Methyloferula stellata AR4: one gene and its partner. The protein of the gene in region 1 interacts with the protein of each later gene in a pairwise test. Links are inferred from orthologs where the notes say so. Each region holds a gene or a part of one and is shown on either strand. Other genes may lie near its edges.

Region 1 (9,727 bases):
GACGTCATCGTCACGGACAATCTCTTCGGCGACATTCTCTCGGATATCGCCTCGATGCTGACCGGTTCGCTCGGCATGCTGCCGTCGGCTTCGCTGGGCGAGGTCGATCAGAAGACCGGCCAGCGCAAGGCGCTCTACGAGCCCGTGCATGGATCGGCGCCCGATATCGCCGGCAAAGGCATCGCCAATCCGATCGCGATGATCGCATCCTTCGGCATGGCGCTACGCTATTCCTTCGGGCTCATCGAAGCTGCGGATAAGATCGAGAAAGCGATATCGAGCGTTCTCGACAAGGGTCTGCGCACCGCCGACATCAAGGGTGAGAAGGGCGACGCCGTTTCGACCTCTCAGATGGGCGATGCGATCCTCGCCGCGCTGCAAACGGCCTAATATTTAAAGCCGAATTTATGTTTTCTCACATTGTTGCGAGTCGAAGAAGCAAAACCGACTCGCAACAATAATCCGCATATAATCAATATGTTACAAATGCGCTACAATGTGTCATACGGCGCGTCATTGTTGTGTCTATATCACGATAGAAGAAGCTGATCGGTTTTCGAACAGTACACCCGATATATAAAGGTTTTTCTTTTTGGTACGGGGACCTCGAACAAGAGGTTCCCAAAAATGTCGTCCAAAATACATCATCGCGCCTTTCTCAGCCTCGGCACAGCGACCGGTTTTCTAACGGCGCTTTCATTCCCGGCGGTGGCACAACAAGCAAACGCACCTGCGCCTGCCGCCGCGGCCACATTGCCGGCCGTCAATGTGCAAGGCACGGACACAGGTCTCGCCAATGCGGCTATGGCGCCCGATCAACCGCCGCCAGTCGATCTCGGGCCGCTCGGCAAGCAGCCCGTGCTCGACACGCCGCAATCGGTCAATTTTATCCCGGATACTCTGATCCTCAATCAGCAGGTTCAGACCGTCAACGATACGCTGCGCTATTTGCCCTCGGTCGAGATCAGAGATCAGCAGGGGCTCGAAGTGTCGCGGCCGCAATCGCGCGGCTTTCAAAGCAGCATCGTGTCGAACACGCGGCTCGACGGCTTGAACGTCATCGGCACGACGGCGATCCCGGCCGAGAATCTCGCGGGCATCCAGGTGTTGAACGGGCTTGCAGGCGCGCTTTACGGACCTGAATCGCCCTCGGGCGTGTTCAATTACATTTTGAAGGAGCCGACCGACGCACCCTTCTTCCGCTATATCCAAAGCTTCGACTCGCAGAGCCTGTTCGCTGCTCATGGGGCATCGCGTGACGGCCCGCTTCCAGGTCGTCAACGTGACGAACACATTCTATTATGCGTCGATCGCCGACGGATCGAACATCGTCGGCGCCAATGGCGGCGATACCGCCTGGTTCGGCGCCCCGCGGACCTATGAGGCCAGCCTCGAGGTGAATTTCTAGAGCCTACTTTCAATTGCATCATGGCCGGGCTTGACCCGGCCATCCAGGCATCACGGAGCGTTGTGCTTGGATGCGCGGATCAAGTCCGCGCATGACGCCTTCAGACGATTCTATCCGAACGTCCACTGCTTTGGAGCGGGACGGGCAAACGGCGAGCGGCTTTCCAAAACAAAGCCCCGGATGATCTCAATGCTTGAGTTCGTCCGGCACCTTGCCGCCGTTCTCGGCGAGTTTCACCATCACCTGCTTGTGCAGCCAGATGTTCATGGCGGCTGAATCATCCGTGCTGCCCGCGTAATGCAATTCGGCGGCGAGTTCCTTGCGCGCCTCAAGGCTCGAGTCGAGGCCGAGAAGCTTCAAGAGATCGACGATCGATTTCTGCCAATCGAGTTTTTCATGATGATGCGCCGCGAGGTTCGTCAGAACGGCTTCCACGTCGACGCCGGCGATCTGCGCCGTCGCGGACGCGGCATTGATCGGCGTGGCCGCCACTTCCGGCGCGGCAGTCCCGGTGGCAGCGGAAGAAGAGGTTTCCGGCGTCACGACGGGGGGCGTAGCCGCAGCGATCTCTTGATGATGACCGAAAATCTTCGACATGATGTTTCCGAACATGCTCATGGCTTTCCCCTTTCCATTCCGATGTCCCGGCGGGACCGGCCTACACTGGCAGGAAGTTGTGACACAAAAAATGGGGAGCGCCGCACAAAAAAACCGCGTGCCCGACAGCACGCGGTTTTAGCCTTCAGCACATCCGCATACCGGCGGATGCGAAATCAACCTAATCTCAATAGGGATAAGGATAGGGGTACGCGGGAGTCCAAAATTCAAGCACGGGGCTGGGGCGGCCCGGCACTTCGAGCGGCTGGGGCAGAGCCTCGTTGCCGAATTTCGAACGGGCGAAATTCTGGTCGGGCGTCTGCGCGAAATAGGTGTTCTGCACCACGTAATTCGACTCGCTGCCTTGCGGCACGACGGGGCCCGGGTCGAGGAAGCTGCGCTTGTTTACGGTCAGCGGCGGCTGCGCGATGCCTTCGTTATTCACATAAGGCGCCGGATAGCGGGTGTAATGGCGAATCTTTTTCTTAGGGTCCTGGGCACTGGCACTGCCTGCGACCAAAACCAGGCTCGCCACGATTGTCGAACCTAAAACCAGTGAAGTCGCAAAACGGCGCATTTCGAATCCCCTAAAGCCCCCGGGCTGATAACATAATAGGCGTTATTTGGTTCAATAGCTGTGCCTTAAAAGCCGCTGCGCTCAATGTTTTGATAGTCTCAGAGGTGGCGGCGCCTCTTTTTCGTCGAGCCATGCTGCGTGGGCGGAAGCTGGGGTCAAACGGGTCCCCGCGCAGGCCGGATTGCGGCGCAATTCGGCGTCGGCGAAGAATTTCGCCAAAGCCCGGTCGTCTCCGGCGCTATGGAGATCCAAACGGTCGAAAATACATTGGAGCTCCGGGCGCGGCAGCGGCATGCCGCCGCCGCAGGCAAATCCCGTCATGCGCCAGGGCAGAGTCTTGGCGTCCATCCGGAATCCAAGACAGGGCAAGGCCGCACCTTCGGCCGATGCCAGCGAAAGGTCCGCGACCTCTACATCGCCGAACCGCGTCGCGAGAGGAACCGGCGATTGGCTTTTGGTGATGGCAAGCCCGCCATCGGCGGCGCGGCGTGCCAATTCGACGAAAAACGGCACATTTTGCGCGTCCTCATCGCCCATCCGGTAAAGAACCAGGCGAAAATAGGCGCTTCCCGACTTGAGGCTGCCGAAGGTCAGAATATCCTGACGGCCCCCGCCTGTCACATGCCGCCGTGCCTCGTAGGTTCTCGAAAGCTTCGCGACTTCAGACACTTCAAGGCCGTAAAGCTCAAACGGCCGGTTGATCTGGGTCCAGGCGGGCGCCGGAGCCGCCGCTTGTTCCACATGGGCCGATGGAAGCGGCGCGTCGGCTTCGGCCAGAAGTGCCAGACCCAACCCGCCTGCGAGCGTGGCCAGAGCCAGCCCCGCCAAATCCCAGCGAAAGCCTGCGACCCGCGCCGGCTCGGAAAAATTCAACGACCCGTAATGGGCCTTCGACGATCGAAAACGCATGATTCATCTAAAACCTGCCGCGGCAGGCCTCCCCCTTAGATAAAAATCACTATGTAGATACCGGGGTGAGTCGAGCGTTACCGGGGCCGTGCGATCTCGCTTTAGCGTCAACAGGCCCTTTAAATCGCCGGCATAAGGTTAAATTTGAGGAATAGCCGGCACGCACGGCTGATCGGCCCGAGTTCGTTGCGGGCTTAAGGCCCATAGCTTATGAGATCGGTAGTCCATCACTTTTGTTTGACGCATGACTCGTCCGAAAAGTCTGCCAACTTTCCGGGTTCATGCCTTTAGGAGATCAAAATGGGTTTTAAGGTCGCCGTCGTCGGCGCTACCGGCAATGTCGGGCGTGAAATGCTCGATATTTTGGCCGAGCGTCAATTTCCGATCGATGAGATCGTCGCGCTGGCTTCGTCGCGCTCGATCGGCACGGAAGTTTCTTTCGGCGACAAAATCCTCAAATGCAAAGTGCTCGAAAATTATGATTTCACCGGCACCGACATCTGCCTGATGTCGGCTGGCGGCGCCATCTCCAAGGAATGGTCGCCGAAGATCGGCAAGCAAGGCTGCGTCGTCATCGACAATTCCTCCACCTGGCGCATGGACCCCGATGTCCCGCTGATCGTGCCGGAGGTCAATGCCGATGCGATCGTCGGATTTTCGAAGAAGAACATCATCGCCAATCCGAATTGCTCGACGGCGCAGCTCGTCGTCGCCCTGAAGCCCTTGCATGACGTTGCCATCATCAAGCGCGTCATCGTGTCGACCTATCAATCCGTCTCCGGCGCCGGCAAGGAAGCGATGGACGAATTGTTTTCGCAGACGCGCGCGATCTTCGTCTCGGATCCGGTCGAGACCAAGAAATTTGCAAAGCGTATCGCCTTCAATGTGATCCCTGAGATCGACGTCTTCATGGAGGACGGCTACACGAAGGAAGAATGGAAGATGATGGCCGAGACGAAGAAGATGCTCGACCCCAAGATCAAGCTCACCGCGACCTGCGTGCGCGTGCCGGTCTTCGTCGGCCACGCGGAATCGGTGAATGTCGAATTCGAGAAGCCCATCTCAGCCGATGAGGCGCGCGATATTCTGCGCGAAGCGCCCGGCTGTCTCGTCATCGATAAACATGAGCCAGGCGGCTATATGACACCGCATGAGGCGGCGGGCGAGGATGCGACCTTCATCTCGCGCATACGCGAGGACGCGACGGTCGAAAACGGCCTCACCTTCTGGTGCGTCGCCGATAATCTGCGCAAGGGCGCGGCCCTGAATGCCATTCAGATCGCCGAAGTGCTGATCAACCGCAAGCTCATCCAGCCGAAGAAAAAGGCGGCGTGAGATTTTCGCCGGGCATCCAAGGCGCGTGATGCCCGGCTTCAATTCATGAAATGCTCTAATATGTGAGGATCGCGCGCTGACCGTCTCAGGCTTTCGGCTTGGCCGACAGCGCCGGATGGGTTTCCTCGGCGACCGGCAAAAACTGACCCGTCTCCTCGTTGAGCGCCAACAAAAGCCCGTCGGCTATGCCGAAATAGGCGCCATGCAACTTCAACCTGCCATCAGCCTCGCGGTCCTTGATGTATGGAAAACCGCGCAGATTCGCGAGCTGCTGGACGACCGATGCCTTTGCCAGCCTCTCGCTGTAATCGGCGAGCGGCTCGGTTTCTCTCCGCGGCCCGAGCTTCTCCGCGGCAGGTTCGATCAAACTAATCCAATGTCCGATGAAATCGCCTGGCGACAAGGGCGTATAATGCGGATCGGATTCGTGCTGAGCGAAGGCGCGCACGCCTCCGCATAGAGCATGGCCCATCACGACGATATGTTCGACGCCCAACGCCACGACGCCGAATTCAAGCGCCGCCGATGTGCCGTGCAGATCCGTATCCGGCCGATAGGGCGGGATCAGATTGGCGACATTGCGTATGACGAAAATTTCGCCGGGCTCGGCATCGAAGATGACTTCCGGCGAGACGCGCGAATCCGAACAGCCGATGAGCAGGACCTTCGGCTTTTGCCCGGTTTCGGCGAGTTTGCGAAAGCGTCCATGCTCCTGCGCGAAGCGACCATTGAGAAAGGCATCGTAGCCTTTAACCAGCCGGTTCGGCAAAAAGAGATGTCCGGGACAGCAGGCCGTCTCATATCCGGCAGCCGGGCCGTCCTCGAAGTCTTCCGTATCTTGTTTTTTCGGTTCTTGGCTCATGCCCAAATCGCTACTTTCAGTCCCATATCGTCAAGGTCTGGAGGATCCGGCAAGACCAGAGCCTCGCCGTTCAAAATCCGCGCCGCGCTCCAAACTACCGCGCAGGCATCAAGGAGATCGTCAAGCCCCGCGCCGCGGGGCGGGGTCTGGTCGACCAGCTCGGAGGTCAATCCCTGCGCGCGCAAAAGGTCTTTGCGCAGATTCATGCCGTCGGCATGACAGCGGCCAGCCTTCTTTTTCGGCTCATGAAGTGGGGCGCCATGCATCATGCGGAAAGATACTTCCGGATGAATTTCAAAGACACGCCCGGCAAGCTCACCTTCGGCCTGGAGCGCGATATCCACTTCCTGAATCCGAGGGAAGATCTAGAACGCCTGTTTCGACGGCGCCCAGGACGGAGAAGACGTATTTCGGGCAACCGCGCACGCCTGCGGATAGCCCTGCGCGAAAGCGTAGACGGCGGCGCGGGATGGAACGGGAAAGACCGAAGAACGTCTTTGTCCGACCAAGAGCCGCGCGGCGCGGTCCGGCGCGCGGCCGCCGGTCTCAACACGGTCCGGCAGGCCGATCGGCATGTCGACGCCAATCAGCGTTTGGCGCGGCAGAAGCGCGCAGGCCTCTGAAAAGCTTCTGAAAACGCCGGTTTTCGCCAAAGCTCGACGGGCCACCGGATATAAAACGGCGATCCATCCGCCCTTGCATCCGTCGAGGCCCGCGAGCCAAGCGATATCGTCATGAACCATATCCGCACCCGCTTGTTAAAATCATTGGCTCATTCCGCACGGACGGTTATTGTGCGATGCAATAAAAATGTCATTTTGGCTTCTGTCAAAGCGGCCGGAGCGGGATGCGAAAAAGTGTGAGCGGTTTTTCGCACCGATCCCTCTCTGCATTATGAGAATCGATCACGTTCATGAACGTGATCTAATGTAAGGTTCACATGACTGTTCAACCGCGCCGGAGCGTTCTCTTCATGCCGGGGTCCAATCCCCGCGCGCATGAGAAGGCCAAGACGCTCGCAGCCGATACTTTCGTCTTCGATCTGGAAGACACCGTGCGGCCGGAAGACAAGGATAAAGCCCGCGAACGTGTCGCCGCGGCGATCAAGGCCGGCGGCTTTCGCGGCCGTGAGATCGCGGTCAAGATCAATGACCGGATCACGCCCTGGGGCAAGGACGATATCGCGATGATCGCCGCCGTCGGTCCCGCCGCCGTGCTGATTCCCAAGGTCGCGACGCCGGGCGATATCATGCTCGCCGCGAAAGATCTGCGCGATGCCGGCGCGCCCGAGCATACGCGGCTCTGGGCGATGATGGATACGCCGCTCGCCGTTCTCAACGCGGATTCGATTTTGCGCACCGCCGTCGATCCCGCCGCGCGGTTCGAAGTCGCCGTCATGGGCGTCAACGAACTTGCCAAGGAAACGCGCGTGCGATTGGCGCCCGGACGCATGGGCCTGATTCCTTGGCTATCGACCTGCGTCGCCGCCGCCCGCGCCTATGGCCTCGATATTTTGGATGGCGTCTTCAACGAAATTACGAATGAGACAGGCTTCCGCGCCGAATGCGAACAGGGCCGCGAGCTTGGCATGGACGGCAAGGCGTTGATCCATCCCAATCAGATTAAGATCTGCAACGAGGTTTTTGCTCCGCCGCAGGAAGAGATCGCCTGGGCGGCCAAGATCATCCAGGCTTTCGCCGCGCCGGAAAATGCAACCAAGGGCGTGCTTTTGCTCGAAGGCCGCATGATCGAACGCTCGCATGAAGAGACCGCACAACGCACCGTCAAATTCGCAAAGGCGATCGCGGCCATGGCATGACCCCGAAAAGTTGCAGACTTTTCGGAGCAAGGTCATGCCAGTAAGAGATAGGCAATCCCGAAAAGTTGCAGACTTTTTGGGTGAGATCCCGCCAAAAGAAAAATGGCGTGACCCTGAAAAAGTCATAGACTTTATGCCGATGCGGCGCTGCGATGGGCCGGCGGCCTTGCACGAAGCGGCGAGCGGCGAAATTAACCCATGGTCATGAGGCCGTTTGCGATCATGTCCGGCTTCCGCTAAAAACAAAACGAGCGCGAGGAGGCGAAATGGCCGGGCACGACGAGACGGGTTCAGACGCCAATCGAGAGCCCGGTCCGGACTCCGTGACGCCTTTCGGCACACCATCGCCATTGCACCGCGAAAAACCCACCATCGAAGGTGAAGCGATCCACGTGCCGGAAGCGGAAGCCGAAAAGCCCGCATCGCCCGAACCGCTCGCCGAGGTGAAACTCGCCATGGAGGAACTGCTCGCTGGCGACGAACACCCGACAGATCATGAAGCTGCGGCTTCCGCCGAGGCGCATGCCGAAGCCGCCGCGTCCAACGGCGCCGTGCCGCCGCATGTTGCACCGCCGCCGCACCGCGGATTTTCCTTTTTTGCGATCATTCTCGTTGCGCTGATCGGCGCTGCGACCGGATTTGCCAGCGCCTATGTTGCGCGGCTTTTTCTCGACGACAGTCAAAAGACTTTCGCAGCGCTCGATCAACGCATCAGCGCGATGAACGCCAAGCTCGATGCGGATCAAAGGAAGATCGATACGGCAAACGCCAGCAGCCGCGATTTGGTGAGCTCGCTTGAAAAGCGCATCGGTGCGGTAGAAAAATCCGCGAGCGATGCGCTTGGCCTTGCCAAAGCCGCGCAGGCGCAAGCCCAGCAGGTGCAAAGCGCGGCTCCCTCCGATACATCGGCTCCCGCAACCGTCGATCTCGCGCCCGTGCAATCGCGCATCGATGCGCTCGAACACCGCATCGGCCAGCTTGAAGCGGCGTTGAATGCGCCAAAGAGCGCCGTGCGCGCGCCGCAGGAGCCGGAAGCCAAGCCCGATCCGCAAGCGGTCAATGCACCGGCGATTGCGATCATAGCTGAAAACCTCACGCAAAAAATCGCAAGCGGCGCGCCCTTTACAACGGAACTCGCGGCGCTCGAAAAACTCGGCGCCGACAAAGCCAAACTGGCCGTGCTGCAACCTGCCGCGGGCAAGGGCATCGTCACGACGAAGGCGCTCGCCGATCAGTTTGCCGCTTTGACGCCCGCTTTGCTCGCCACCGAAAAGCCTGCGAGCCCGCCGGACGAGAATGTTTTCGACCGGCTGATGAGCCATGCCGCGGGCCTCGTGCGCGTCCGCAAGCTCAACGACCTTTCGGGCGAAGACCTGCCGGCCCGGGTCGCGCGGGTCAAGGATGCACTTGCGCATGACGATCTGGATCGTGCGCTTCAGGAAAGGGCTACCTTTCCCGAAGCTGCGAAAACCGCATCGGCCGCTTGGGCCGAGGCAGCGAAAGCCCGCGTCGCGACGTTGGCTGCGGCCAAAGGCATTGCCGCCGATGCCATGGCCAATCTGGTCAAAGTGAAGTCTTAAGAGCATCGGACCCAAAAGTGGGAACCGGTTTTGGGGAAATCCGATGCGTCGATAAAGAGATATAGCCTGGACGATTCAAGTTGAGCGTCCAATGCAGCCCGAACACGATCCCGGAAAGGCTCGGCCTTTTCGGATAAGATGATGTGTCAAACTAAAGCCCGCCCGGCGCCACCCGGCACCGGTCAATCGGCAGAGGACAAAAACCGAAGACATGATCCGGCTTCTGATTTTCTTCTGCCTTCTGGCGCTCGCGGCTCTCGTCGTTGGTTGGTTTATCGACCAGCCAGGCGATATTGTGCTGACCTGGCAAGGCCGGTCTTATGAGACCACGGTTGGCGTCGGCGTCGGAATCATCCTCGCGATCGCGATCGTAATCTCGCTCTTGTGGGCGATCGTTCGCACCATCTTCCGCCTGCCTTCCGTCGTTGCTTTTGCCTCGCGGCAGAGAAAGCGCGGCAAAGGCTATGCGGCGCTCTCGCGCGGCATGATCGCGGCGGGCGCCGGCGATGTGCGGCTCGCGCGAAAATCCGCGACGGAAGCCGCCAAACATCTGCCTGACGAACCTCTGGCCTTGCTCTTGAAGGCGCAGGCCGCGCAGCTCGCGGGCGACCGCGCCGCCACCGATCTCGCCTTCTCCGAC
Region 2 (6,580 bases), 440 kb from region 1 along the record:
AGCTTCACCGCGACAGGGCAGGGGAAATGCCCCGGCGTCGGCGCGATCTTATGGGTCTTCAATTTGCCGAGGCCGGCCGCAGCCAGATCGCGGGCTATGCCTTCGACGCCCATGGCGTCCGGCCGGTTCGGCGTAAGGTTGATTTCGATCATCGGATCGTCGAGGCCGATCCAAGCCGCATAGGCCTGTCCGAGCGGCGCGTCTTCGGGCAGTTCCAGAATGCCGTCGTGATCCTCGGAGAGGCCGAGTTCGGCGCCCGAACAAAGCATGCCGAGCGATTCGACGCCGCGGATCACGCCTTTGCCCAAAGTGATCTTCTTGCCCGGGATATAGGTGCCGGGGGCTGAGAAGACCGATTTTAGCCCGGTCCGCGCATTGGGCGCACCGCAGACGACTTGCACCGGCGCACCCGCGCCCGTGTCGACCATACAGACCTGCAACCGGTCGGCATTGGGATGCGGCTTTGCCCCGATCACAGTGGCGATTGTGAAATCCCGCAAAGCCTCAGCCGGATTTTCCACATGTTCGACCTCGAGCCCGACGCGCGTCAGCGTGGCTGTGATCTCATCGAGCGAGGCCTCGGTCTCAAGATGGTCCTTGAGCCATGAAAGGGTGAATTTCATCGAGATCCTATTGCGAAGCGGGGATTGTCGCTTTTGCCGCTGGTTCTAGAAGGATAGAGCAGCAAGTTCCAGAAGACCCGAAGTAGAGGACGCATGGACAAGGTTCAAGCTCTGTTCGAGGCGGCGAGCGCCGTGCGGCGCCACGCCTATGCGCCTTATTCGGGTTTTGCGGTCGGTGCGGCTCTGTTGACGCCATCAGGCGCCATATTTTCCGGTGCCAATGTCGAGAATGCGGCCTATCCGACGGGGATTTGCGCCGAGGCAGGCGCAATCTCGGCCATGATCGCGTCGGGCGAGCGCCAAATCGCCGAAATGCTGGTTCTGGGCGATGGGGCCGCGCTGACGACGCCCTGCGGAGCCTGCCGCCAGCGAATCCGGGAATTCGCTGGGCCTGACGCCAAAATCCATGTCGCCGGGCCCTCGGGTCTCAAGGCGACATTCACGCTTGGCGCGCTGCTGCCTGAGGCCTTCGGGCCTGACAATCTCCAAGGAAATTGACCTGACGCGGATTGATGATTATTTCCTAGCGCATGGCACTGCGCACGATCATCACCCTTCCAGATCCACGGCTTCGCAACATCTGCGAGCCCGTCCCCGAGGTCGATTCCGCCGTCAGGGCGCTCATGACCGATATGTTGGAGACGATGTATGACGCGCCGGGCATCGGCCTTGCCGCGGCGCAGATCGCCATTCCCAAACGCATCATCGTCATCGATGTCGCCAAGCGTAAGGACGATTCGGCCTCGGCAGACCCTATGGTCTTCGCCAATCCTGAAATTCTCTGGGCCTCGGAAGAGACGTCTTCTTATGAAGAGGGTTGTCTCTCCATTCCGGAATATTATGAGGAAGTGATCCGTCCGGCCCGTGTCCGGGTCGGCTATCTCGATCGTGACAACAAGCGTCACGAGATCGAGGCGGACGGCATTCTGGCCACCTGCCTCCAGCATGAGATCGACCATCTGAATGGCGTGCTCTTCATCGATCATATTTCGAAGCTGAAGCGCGATCGCGTCATCAAGAAGTTCCAGAAGGCGGCGAAGCGCGACGGGTCCGAGAAGCCGGACAGGAAGCCCGGCCTTCCCAAGGACATGCCGGCGGCTTAAGGCCGGGACTTCAACCCTCTCCTCTTGCGGGAGAGGGTGGTCAGCGGAGCTGACCGGGTGAGGGGTGATCTTAGAATGGCCCTGACCCCTCATCCGCCTCGCATTCGCTCGGCACCTTCTCCCGCAAGGGGAGAAGGAATGCGGCCGAATTTTTGTGGCCAAGGCCGCGAAATTATTGGACCTTGCCTCATGCTCGAAAAGCCGGCCTACGGACAGCCTTGCAATTCGTGCGGGCGATGCTGCCAGGACGAACTCTGCGCTCTTGCGAAAAAGGTCTTCGGGCCTCGCCCCGGCCCATGTCCGGCACTCGCCGAAGTGGAGGATGGGTTTGGCTGTGGATTGATCCTCACACCTTCGCGCTACGCTCCGGCTGCGACATCCGTCTACGGAACGGATGCGGTCGGCGAAGCCGCAGCGCTTCTCTGCGCGGCGGGTGCCGGTTGCGATGCGCAAGGGCATGACGAGCTGGTCGATGAAGCGGTGCGCGCGAGGGTCATGAATGCAACGCGGTCGCGGCCGCAAGACGAGATCGAGCGCGCGCGCGAGATATGGCGCGGGGCGTGGCTGCCGGAAAGCGCCGAACCGTTTATAAGATAGACTTCAAAGGGCGACCCGCCCGGCCTCCTGAGAGCAGTTTCTTTGCGCATCATCTTCATGGGGACGCCGGATTTTTCAGTGCCTGTGCTCGCGGCGATCTTAGCCGCCGGGCATGAGGTCGTTGCCGTCTATACGCGTGCGCCGAAGCCCGGCGGACGGCGCGGGCTCGATCTGACGCCCTCGCCGGTGCAGGTCTGCGCCGAAAAACATGGACTCAAGGTTTTCTCGCCGAAGACGCTGCGCACGGATGAAGAGGCTGCGGCCTTTCGTGAGCATGCGGCCGATGTCGCGGTCGTCGTCGCCTATGGATTGATCCTGCCGAAAGCGATCCTCGATGCGCCTGCGAAAGGCTGTCTCAATCTTCATGGCTCGCTGCTGCCGCGCTGGCGCGGCGCAGCGCCGATCCAACGCGCCATCATGGCCGGCGACAGCGAGACGGGTGTCATGGTCATGCGCATGGAAGAAGGCCTCGACACGGGGCCTGTCGGTATGACTGCACGCATTCCTATAGCGCCTGACATGACGGCTGGAGAGTTGCACGATCAATTATCGCCGCTGGGCGCGGAGCTGATGGTGCGGGCGCTTTCGGCTCTGGCGGACGGCAAGCTCACCTTCACGCCGCAGGCCGAAGAGGGCGTGACTTACGCGCATAAGATCGACAAGGCCGAAGCGCGCATCGACTGGGCGAAGCCAGCGTATGAGGTGCACAATATCATTCGCGGACTTTCGCCTTTTCCAGGTGCTTTTTTCGAGGCCGATTTCGGCAAGGGCATCGAGCGCGTGAAAGTCCTGCGCAGCACGCTTGCCGAAGGCCACGGCACGCCGGGCACGGCGCTTGACGACGCTCTTACGATCGCCTGCGGCGAAGGCGCTGTGCGATTGATCGAAGTGCAGCGCTCCGGCAAAGCGCCGATGCTGGCTGAGGATTTTCTGCGTGGCACGAAGGTCAGCGCGGGGACAGCGTTTAAGTGATGGCCAACTTCGCAATTCCCCGTTCATCCAACGGCGGACATCATCGGCGAGATGGTATCGCTTTGGTCAATGATCGCTTCGCGACCGCCTTCGGCGGCGGCCCGGAGGGCCGTCATTGACCAAAGCGATCCGCTCGCCATACTCGCCGCCAAGAGATGAATGGCCTGATGTGAATGAGCTGCAGGCAGGGCGGGGCCATGATTCAAATTGAAGCGATGCCGCTCTGATGCCCCGCTATAAATTCGTCGTCGAATATGACGGCACGCCCTTCGTCGGATGGCAGACGCAGAAGAATGGCCTCTCCGTGCAGGAAGTCATGGAGGCGGCCTTCCTTGCGCTGACCGGCGAGGAGATCCGTCTGCGCGGGGCCGGCCGCACCGACACGGGCGTTCATGCGCTGGGGCAGGTGGTGCATGCCGATCTTGCTCGCGCATGGCGCCCGGATGTCTTGCGCGAGGCGCTGAACGCCCATATGCGGCCGAACCCCATCGCCATCCTCTTGGCCGAGGAAGTGCCCGACACATTCGACGCGCGCTTCTCGGCGATCCGGCGGCATTATCTCTATCGCATCGTCAATCGCCGCGCGCCCTTGACCGTCGATGCCGGCCGCGCCTGGCATCTGAAGCGCAAACTGAATGCGGAGGCGATGCACGATGCCGCGCAGCTTCTCTTGGGAGAGCATGATTTCTCGACCTTCCGCGATTCGCAATGTCAGGCAACGAGCCCGGTGCGCACGCTCGAACGTTTTGACGTGTCGAAATATGGCGAGGAGATTCAGTTCCGCCTCAGCGCGCGCTCCTTCCTGCATCGCCAGGTGCGCTCCATGGTCGGCTCGCTCGAAAATGTCGGTTCCGGCAAATGGAAGGCGCGCGATATGAAAGCGGCGCTCGATGCTCATGATCGCCGCCGCTGCGGTCCCGTCGCGCCGCCGGACGGGCTTTATTTGACGCAGGTTGATTATGGTGAGGGCGTGCAGGTCGAGGATGATGGAGACTAATCTATAAGCCTTCTACCGAAGTCGGATTGTGTGGGTTAGGTAATCCTAAATCTTTCGAACCGAGCCATCGTAATTCGTCGAGCCTCCCTTCCTGTGAATAGAGCAGTTCGGCATGCACCATCTTCAACGCAAGGATCAGCGCCTGCACCTCATCAATACCGATGGCTTGGAAAGTGCGAATTCGATCCGGCCAAATGACCTAATCACATTGGAAGTCGTCATCATGAGGCACTGGCTGCCGGAAACGTACAATCACTTCGGCCGAGCCTCTGAGCTCATACCGTCGTTCGATAAAAATGCCAGCGACCATTTCGTGCGCCTCCGATCCATCAGCGTGCCGCTTCTCATTCATATCGTAAGCCGTTCATCTCTTGGCGGCGAGCATGGCGAGCGGTTCGCTTTTGTCAACGATCGCTTCGCGACCGCCTCCGGCGGCGATCCGAAGGATCGTCATTGACAAAAGCGATGCCGCCTCGCCGAAAATGTCTGCCGTTGGATGAATGGCGAAGTGTGATGCTCCAACTGAAGGAGAAACCCTCGTCCTTCGGGACGCGCGCTTCGCACGCTCCTCAGGATGAGGGTTTCGGTGTGCGCATCCCAGCCCCAAGCCCTCACCCTGAGGAGGCCCTTTAAGGGCCGTCTCGAAGGGCGTGGGCGCTGCCAATGCCGGCCTCGTTCACACCCGGCGCACACCTCGGAGGAATGATCCAACCTTAGGCAGCCTCACGCCTTCGATCCATCATCTTCGACGACGCGCAACTTGCGCACGGTCAATTCGTCGACCTCGAGCGAGCGGAACCGCGCTTTCCTGATGACGAGGCCGCCGATAGCGAGGCGGCCAATCGCCACCGCGCCTATGGCGACAGCACCGAAGGCGGCGGCGCCCAGCGCAAGCGCCAAAAGGCTTGCCGCGGGCATGGCTTTGGGCGGGCTTATGATCTGGCGCGACATTAAGCATCCTCCGGCGCATGTCAGTGGAGATGCCGGTACGATACCATATTCAGGTCTGTCCAAGCTTTGAATGATATTGGCTTAAAGCGCCGCTCCATATTATGCGGCGGCGCGCTTTGCCCTCATTCTCAGGATGATGAGGCAGGCCGGATAGACCATCGCAAGGCCCGACATGCCCAAGCCGAACAGAACCATCTCCATGCCGGCGAGAGGGCGATTGGCCAGAAGCCCTTCGATCAAATTGATCGCATTTGCGGCAAAGGCCAGCGCGCCGCCGAGCCCCATAACGGCGAGCAGCTTCACCGATATTTTGGCAGCGAAGCTCTTGGTTCCTTCTGCCAATGTGATGCGCGCATCGGTCAGCGGAAGCTCGGCGATCAAGGGGCGCAGCCGTCTCATGCTGTAGACGTGTATCGCGCCTATATAGGGCACAAAAAGCGCGAGCCCGAGCAGCATCGCGTCAAGCATGATGGTGCCGGGTGTCGCGCCGATGCGTCCAACGAAAGTGGCGCTGTTGAAGATGCCGCCTTTTGAATCGGTCAGGTTAAGCTTCGTACTGCCAGAGGCAAAGGCGACGGTGCTGGGAACGCCGATTTTGCCGCTCGCATCGACACGTGCATAAGTGATCGTGGTGTTGTTGCCGGGCGGTGCATTGACGTGAAAGAGAACGGAGGTGCCGGTAGGCCCTGCCACGCTGCCGGAGCTGCCGGTCGAACCGATCGATTGGCTATAGCTCGTGACCTTGCCGCTTGCATCCGTGAGAGTGACGTTCAACGTGCCGCCCTGGAGGGCAAACCACAAGGTTCCGCCGAGCAGCAGGAGTGGAATCAAAACCATCGCGACAAATACGAAGGGTTTGATCCGCCGCATGGTTTCCTTGATACATGCGGCGATCTCGAGCTTTTGTGTTTCGCTTACGAAAAACCGTTGCTTGGGGCCGAAGAACCAGGCGTTGTTCGCCTGGAACACGTAGCCGCCATCGATCTTTTTGAACGGGATCTCTTCGACACCCTCATATAACCCGGCCATGACTTTTCTCCCTGACGGTTTGGCCTGAGCCAATGTCTCCGTCAGGGTAGTCGTATGAGCGATGCCTCCGGTTCAGTGTGCGCGAGATCACTTCAGCACAACGACCTTGGTGCCGACCTTGACCTTGTTGTAGAGATCGATGACGTCGCGGTTCGTCATTCTGATGCAGCCGGACGAAACGGCGGCGCCGATCGTGTCCTCTTCGTTCGAACCATGAATGCGGTACTCGGACGAGCCGAGATAAAGTGCGCGCGCGCCGAGCGGATTGTCCATGCCGCCCGCCATATGGCGCGGCAGATCGGGGCGGC

What was found.
Region 2: the proteins of A3OQ_RS0105660 (region 1) and def interact in binary tests that used the Escherichia coli proteins (3 or more experiments, as listed by UniProt). The link is inferred for Methyloferula stellata AR4 from one-to-one orthologs.

What each region holds. Positions count from the first base shown.
Region 1 is NZ_ARWA01000001.1:1,152,295-1,162,021, reverse strand. What follows is about bases 2,878-5,808. They hold A3OQ_RS0105660 (aspartate-semialdehyde dehydrogenase), read left to right. Parts: upstream 2,878-3,791; coding sequence 3,792-4,826; downstream 4,827-5,808. Other genes in these bases: A3OQ_RS0105655 (carbonic anhydrase), read right to left, coding at 4,912-5,688; A3OQ_RS23395 (hypothetical protein), read right to left, coding at 2,878-3,491. Also shown: leuB (3-isopropylmalate dehydrogenase), read left to right, coding at 1-390; A3OQ_RS0105680 (TonB-dependent receptor plug domain-containing protein), read left to right, coding at 628-1,383; A3OQ_RS0105675 (DUF3597 domain-containing protein), read right to left, coding at 1,595-2,026; A3OQ_RS0105670 (hypothetical protein), read right to left, coding at 2,193-2,582; more of A3OQ_RS23395, read right to left, coding at 2,664-2,877; A3OQ_RS0105645 (HpcH/HpaI aldolase/citrate lyase family protein), read left to right, coding at 6,629-7,507; A3OQ_RS24640 (hypothetical protein), read left to right, coding at 7,542-7,715; A3OQ_RS0105640 (COG4223 family protein), read left to right, coding at 7,774-9,087; A3OQ_RS0105635 (heme biosynthesis protein HemY), read left to right, coding at 9,299-9,727.
Region 2 is NZ_ARWA01000001.1:1,597,020-1,603,599, forward strand. Bases 1-2,939 are described here. They hold def (peptide deformylase), read left to right. Parts: upstream 1-1,153; coding sequence 1,154-1,726; downstream 1,727-2,939. Other genes in these bases: pheT (phenylalanine--tRNA ligase subunit beta), read right to left, coding at 1-623; A3OQ_RS0107820 (cytidine deaminase), read left to right, coding at 717-1,121; A3OQ_RS23465 (hypothetical protein), read left to right, coding at 1,916-2,323; fmt (methionyl-tRNA formyltransferase), read left to right, coding at 2,366-2,939. Outside these bases: more of fmt, read left to right, coding at 2,940-3,295; tRNA pseudouridine(38-40) synthase TruA, read left to right, coding at 3,522-4,292; A3OQ_RS25340 (DUF6968 family protein), read right to left, coding at 4,294-4,488; A3OQ_RS24675 (hypothetical protein), read left to right, coding at 4,501-4,749; A3OQ_RS0107855 (hypothetical protein), read right to left, coding at 5,016-5,243; A3OQ_RS0107860 (hypothetical protein), read right to left, coding at 5,343-6,272; A3OQ_RS0107865 (L,D-transpeptidase), read right to left, coding at 6,360-6,580. UniProt on the Escherichia coli protein: Removes the formyl group from the N-terminal Met of newly synthesized proteins. Requires at least a dipeptide for an efficient rate of reaction. N-terminal L-methionine is a prerequisite for activity but the enzyme has broad specificity at other positions.